One region of the Bacillus sp. LL01 genome, then DNA from elsewhere that is predicted to be linked to it. Evidence: riboswitches for the same ligand, from Rfam matches in the RefSeq annotation. Region 1 holds a riboswitch; the other holds the start of a gene.

Region 1 (3,429 bases):
TCTGTCCACCCAAGTATCTGGGCAGTTTCTTGGATAGATAAGGCCTGTATGTACCGCAGAACAAGGACTAGTCGATGATCGACTTTGCATTTATCCAAGCACCGGTACATTTGTTGAACCTGTTCATTTTGAAGAGCTATCTCTTCCGGCAGTGGAGCATGATCTCTGACTTGCTGTTTATTCCAGTCAAAAGTTTCAAGTAGTTTGTTTTTCCATCCTTTATGTTTACGGAAGGAATCGATGGCAACATGCTTGGCTATGGAGAACAGCCAGGTTTTTTCGCTGCTTTTCCCTTCGAAACGATCATATGAACGCAAAACTTTTATATAAACTTCTTGAACGAGGTCTTCCGCTTGCTCCTTGTTGTTCACCATATAATATAAGAATTGATAAACATCCTGGTGATATTTTTCATAGAGCTCTTGAAAAACGGTATTCATAGTTTCCCTCCGTTCATTTCATTAGTCGCATATTATAGTGAAAAAGTTACATTACAAATATATTAAAAAAATTACAATCTGACTAGTAGTTTTTTGGGACTTTTTTCTTGCAAATTTCTCTTCTCTTATTATTTTGCTTTGTGGTTAAAAACCGCTGTTGATTTCCGCGAATGGCTTCGCTTTCCGCGGGGCGCTGCTGGAGCCTCCTCGGCAAGCCTGCGGGGTCTCCACCAAGCGCTACCTCCCGCCGGAGTCTTCGCCTTTCGCTCCAATCACCAGCTAAATATTGCTAAAATCAATTAGATCCTTTAACAGAGCTATTCTTTTAGTATAATGGATGTCTTTTAGGGATTATAGGGTTTTTTGTAGGGGTTTTCCCACTTGTTGTATACATATTTCGACCCAGAACCAACAATCTATGAGAAAAGAGCCTAATTAAAAGAGCCTAATTAAAAGAGCGCCACAACCCACCAGGTCATGACGCTCCAATTTCATTTCTTATACATGCTGTTCACCTGATACTCCGTAAGATCATTCTTCCTTTTTACTATAAAAGACGCCTTTTCGTTAAGCAGTTTGGAGAGAATTGGGTACAACACGATGAAAAATACGACATTCCCAACAGCATGGTTTATATCAAACGGCAAGCCAGCCAGATAATAGGGGAGAAAAGGAACGCCGCCCACTACCATGTTCTGAATGGAAAACACTAGGCCGAAAAACAATCCACATAATCCTGCGTAGAGAGATAGTAAAAACACTGGGATTTTTTTAAACCAAATTCCGATAGCTCCACTTAATAAGCCGATAACGGACCAAGCAAAGATCTGTGTGATGGTCCACATTCCTGAACCCAAGACCAGGTTGGTGGCAAAAGTGGTCCCAACTGCAAGGATGACTCCAGCTAACGGGCCCATCCAAAAAGCACATATTATTATTATGGCTGTAACCGGCTGTACATTAGGAACGGAAGAAAAAGCGATTCTTCCAACGACGCAAAGGGCGATCAACATTCCCAGTAAAGCTATCTTTTTGGTAGTCATTTTTATTCCACCTTTTGATAATCGAAATGTACTTCGTCGTTCTCCTCTAATGTATAATCACTTGCTCCTACCATTAAACTTTCCCCATTTACAGAAATGTTCCAATAATAATCTGATTCTTCTTCTGAACCCAGGCCGTCAATTCCAACAATGAAGTCTCCACCGAATCCTGTTGTAAGATCATAGTTACGTTCCATGACCTCCATCAGGGATTCACCCTCTTCAAACTCAAACGTGTCTTCGCTGATGACTTCTTCGCCTTCTTTAGTCAGTTTTATTGATGTTGCCAGTTGATTTTCCTGTTGCTCTTCGGCCGGTGCCGTATTGTTTGCATTCTGGTTCGCTTCATTTGTAGCATCTGCACAGCCTGCTAGTGCAAGTATAAGTGCTGTTAGTAAAGTAAGTAAGTACTTTTTCATCATTCATTTCCCCTTATGTAAGTTAATTGGTAACACTCTGGAACAATTGTAATCTTAGTTCTCATCCTGTCTTTCTTCGTTGTCTCCCCTCTAGATAGGTTCTGAGCAAACAAAAAACCCCATCCAATTTTCAGGATGAGGTGATAACGGCATATTCATACAATAAAAAAACAAAGTTGTGCCGTCTCTCCTACTCAACCCCCGAAGTATTGAAACTGGTGTGATTATTGGCAGGTCTACTGACTTATGCTTCCTCCTACTTTGAGCCTTCCCATATGGGGACCTAATTTTTTAAGCCCATTCATACAGTGGTTACCTCATTTCGTCCACATTTACAGTTGCGGGGACAGTCTTGGCATTTCACCAAATTCCCTTTTAAGTCACAATTGTGACACCAACTAATCGTTAGCTATTTAGTTTGCTAATCTTCATATTACAAGATATGCCTAAGCTTGACAAGATAATGTTTCATACAAAACAAGATTTTTCGCTATTGCTCAGCATATTAATTCAGCTTTTGCGGAATAAAGATGGAAAATGTCGTTCCTTCATTTTCTTTTGAATGTACGGAAATGGTTCCTTGATGTGCATCTACTATATTTTTCACAATTGCCAATCCAAGACCAGTTCCTGCACGTCCTCTTGTTCGTGCCTTGTCCGCTTTATAGAACCGTTCAAACACAAATGGAAGATCTTCTTCGGGAATACCATGCCCCGAGTCCTTTACATCGATTTTCACACCTTTGTTCATCATTTTGACATTGATTGTAATGCTTCCTTCGTCCGCAGTGTGACGAATTGCATTATCCACAAGATTTGTCATAACCTGTTCCATACGATCAACATCCATTTCAATGAAGCCTTCTCCTTCTACATGGGATTGTAGGATAATCGCTTTTTCCTTTGCCAATCCCTGGAACTTCCTTGTGATTTTTTCAACGAATGCAGTAACGTTAGCATCTTCATAATTCAAGGAAATATGACCTGCCTCCATTCTTGCCAAATCAAGAAGATCATTTACAAGTCTTCCCATTCGCAATGATTCATCATAGATGACGGAAGCCAATTCTTTTTTCTCTTCTTCAGTTCCGGCTATATCATCCACAATTGCCTCGCTGTACCCCTGCAACATTGAAATAGGTGTGCGAAGTTCGTGAGAAACATTGGCAATAAAGTCTTTTCTAAGCTTATCAAGCCTTCTCTCTTCTGTCATATCACGAATAACAGCAACTGCTCCTCGGATATGGGTCTGGGTGTATAAAGGACTCATCACAATCACCCAATTGCGCCCTTGGTAGGTCAGCTCGATACTTTGCTCTTTTTCAACAGATATGGCGCGCTGGAACATTTCTTTCACTTCACCAGGAAGGTTTTCACCACTTGCATTACCTTCTTGATAGAACCATGCCTGCAAGAATTTCTCAGCAGGGGGGTTTGTTACAAGAATGGTACCATCACGGTTCAAAGTGATTACTCCATCCGCCATACTACTAAGGATGTTGGCTAGATGTTCTTTCTCCTGGTTCA
Region 2 (3,429 bases), on a different contig from region 1:
AATAGATCATGCCTTTATGATGATTGGGATTCATTCGATTTACTTCATCACGGTAAAATATGAATGGACTTCCTGTTTCAAGTTGCCCCCTCATGATTGCTTTCATGATATCGATGGCAGCCACTTTTTCTTTTGCAAGATCAGGGTGGTTCACGCACTCCGCATATCTTATCCGGAAACTGCCGGCACCTTTTACCTCATCAAAGGAATCCTCCAGGGAATATCCCATCGTACTTCTGACTTCATGGGGATCGAATAGATACCAGTCGCCCCTTTTCTCTACCTGCTCCATAAAAATGTCGGGTATACATACTCCGTTAAATAGGTCATGTGTGCGCATGCGTTCATCGCCATTATTCAGTTTGCTGTCGAGGAATGAAAAGATGTCCTTATGCCATACATCAAGATAGACCGATATGGCTCCTTTCCGCTGGCCGAGTTGGTCCACACTGACTGCGGTATTGTTCAACTGTTTCATCCATGGAATGACGCCACTAGATACTCCTTTAAAGCCACGGATATCACTGCCACGGCTTCGGATTTTACCAAGGTACACTCCAATTCCTCCGCCGGACTTGGAAAGGTTTGCGATATCCGTATTGCTGTCATATATTCCTTGTAAACTATCATCCACCGTATCAATGAAACAGCTGGAAAGCTGACCATATGTTTTACCTGCATTGGCAAAGGTGGGGGTGGCAACGGTCATATATAAATTGCTCAATGCCCAGTATGCCTCTTTCACATACTGTAGTCTGTTAGTCTGTTCCTTTCTCATCAGTGTCATGGCGATGATCATGAACCGTTCTTGTGGAAGCTCCCAAAGCTGCTTGCTATGATCACGTGTTAAATACCGATCTGAGAGAGTCTTTAGTCCGATATAGGTGAAAAGATGATCTCGTTTGGGTTGAAGGACAGACTCCAATTGCTGTATCTCATTTAAACTGTAAGACTCTAGAAGCTGGGAATGATAGATTCCTTGTTCGGTCAATGCTTCTATTAATTGATACAGGTTGGTATATGGGTTGACAGTTTTCCTGATGTGGCAGACATCCTGTTGAAGTTTATGAGCAAGGAGTCTGGAGGCTACGTAAGTCCAATCCGGCTCATTTTCCGTCAGATGATTGAGCGCATCCAAGATTAATTGATTGTAAAGCTCCTGTACTTGATTAAGTGGCAGGAGCTTGTCGATAAGCTTCTCCGCTTTTTGTAAAAACGCATCCGCATCAAGGGATGGGAACTGTAGTAATGTCGAGTCTAGCAATGCTTGAAAGTTCTGCAAGGATGGCCGTTTTTCTTTGTAATGTATTTCAGTATGTATGGTCATATTTTTCCACTCCATTTCGTTTGAAAGATTGGGCAAGTTTCGTTGAAAATTTTGTTATGGGCAAGGCGAAAATGCCGAAAAAAAATCCACTCAGGTAGCTGAGTGGATCAAACGATCATAGAATGGTAAAAAGGAGAAGGGGGCGGCATCCTGTCAACTGGATGTTGAAATCGGATATATCTGCCTTCTACCAGGTTCTATGGATCGTTTCATCTTCTCAACTCCCGAAGAAAGTGAAACTATAATCGCTAAAGGCAGGTCTCCTGACTCGTGCTTCTTCCTATCTTGATCCTTCCCATATAAGAGCCGTTAAGCCTGCTTAGACAGTGGATTATCAAGAACGTCTGCACTTACAGTTGCGGGAACAGTTCCGGAATTTCACCGGATTCCCTATTAAGTCTACTAAAAGACACCTTTACCGCATTATGGACATTTTTACTGTATATAGATGTTTGAATGTGATTTTTATACAATATATAGTGTTATTCGTGAATGATAGTATTATCATAAATGAAACATACACAAATGGCAAGACATTTAATTGGAAGGATTTCTAGAGAAATTTATGGATTGCGGGGGTTTCGACATGAAGTGAAAAATTCCTGCCGGGGTCTGACCCCGGCAGGAATTTTTTATTGTTCTTGCAATACTTGTTCGATGGATCCGCCGATGTGAATGTCACGGAGTACAAGACCTGAGTTGATGAATTGTATGCTTAGTTCCGGACGTAGTCCTGTAATGATTGGTGTGATGCCGATCAGTTTTAATGCGCGAAGGAGGAGTTCCATCGTGTGAAGGACCGTTTCGTCAAGCCGGTAGACACCGGAGAAATCGATGATCAGTTTAGAAATGGATAGGTTTTTGCTCTTTTCCAATGTTTCTTCTATAAGGATCCCTGCACGCACCTCGTCAATCTCCCCAACAAGTGGCAGGACTGCCATACCTTGCAGTAGCGGTACAATAGGAATGGAAAGGCGGATCAGGGAAGCTCTGGATTCAAGCAATTTCTGTTCCGTTGCAAAAGAAAATGCTTGGCTGAATCCATAAACGATTATATTGAATAATTCATCGATTAGAATGAAAATCTCCGTAATCTGTTTCATGTGATATCCTTCTGCTAATGCTTCACGTTCGATGAATGACCATAGACATCTTTTATATAAGGTCATATTTGAAAGGGTGTTCTCTAAAGAGCCGCCAGCTTTGACGGACATGTAGCCTATTGATTCTCCCCAATCTTTCGCTCGATCTAGGATGCATTTTTCAGTATCGAGAACGTATTCTCCCAGAAACTGAAGGAGGTTACGAAAGATTTCCTTAATCTTTTCTTCTGTTTCTATGTCCCGATATTCTGCTACGTCTGGATAAGTATTCTGGATTTCAGATAAAATGTTTGCTGCAACTTCATGCTGTGAATCTATCAATTTATTTCCTATCAATGTATGTGCTGTCATTGTCGACGAATCCTTTCTTCAAACAATTATATTTACTATCTATTTTAATGAAAAATGAAAAAGAAGTATATCTTTTATTGGATTAAACTAAGAAGGAAGCAGTATTTTTGGCTATTAGGGCGCAGAAGAGGTATAATTTCTAAATATTGAATGGATAGGAGTGTTATGATGGAGAGAATTCAGATAGGTAAAGATGTGTCACTTTCGAGAATCGTTCACGGGATGTGGAGATTGAATGATTGGGGATACAGCAAGGAAGAGACATTGAATTTCATTGAAAGCTGTTTGTATATGGGCATTACATCTTTTGACCATGCTGATATTTACGGGGATTACACAGTGGAAGAACAGTTTGGCGACGCACTTGCGCTGAAGCCTTCCTTAAGAGACCAGTTAGAGCTGGTAACAAAATGTGGAATCAAGTTGATTTCGTCGAATAGACCTGAGCATGGAATTAAATATTATGATACCAGCAGGGAGCATATCATCCAATCAGTGGAACAATCTTTAAGGAACTTCCAGACAGAGTACATAGATGTATTATTGATACATAGACCAGATCCCATGATGGATCCAAGTGAAGTGGCAGAAGCATTTTCCCGCTTGAAAAGGGAGGGGAAAGTGAAGCGATTTGGTGTATCTAATTTT

What was found. Region 1 has a riboswitch for cobalamin ahead of AB685_RS02735 (DUF4430 domain-containing protein). Riboswitches for the same ligand answer to the same signal wherever they lie in the genome.
Region 2: linked by a shared signal. The riboswitch ahead of AB685_RS14205 (ribonucleoside-diphosphate reductase subunit alpha) and the one ahead of AB685_RS02735 (DUF4430 domain-containing protein) in region 1 are both predicted to bind cobalamin.

What each region holds. Positions count from the first base shown of each region.
Region 1 covers NZ_LFEL01000001.1:550,838-554,266, forward strand. Annotated here, with positions in the region: gene sigX (RNA polymerase sigma factor SigX) at 1-440, opposite strand, end outside; gene AB685_RS02730 (ECF transporter S component) at 932-1,483, opposite strand; gene AB685_RS02735 (DUF4430 domain-containing protein) at 1,486-1,905, opposite strand; cobalamin riboswitch at 2,114-2,316, opposite strand; gene AB685_RS02740 (ATP-binding protein) at 2,408-3,429, opposite strand, start outside.
Region 2 covers NZ_LFEL01000004.1:347,455-350,883, reverse strand. Annotated here, with positions in the region: gene AB685_RS14205 (ribonucleoside-diphosphate reductase subunit alpha) at 1-1,327, opposite strand, end outside; cobalamin riboswitch at 1,563-1,759, opposite strand; gene AB685_RS14200 (STAS domain-containing protein) at 1,960-2,781, opposite strand; gene AB685_RS14195 (aldo/keto reductase) at 2,950-3,429, shown strand, end outside.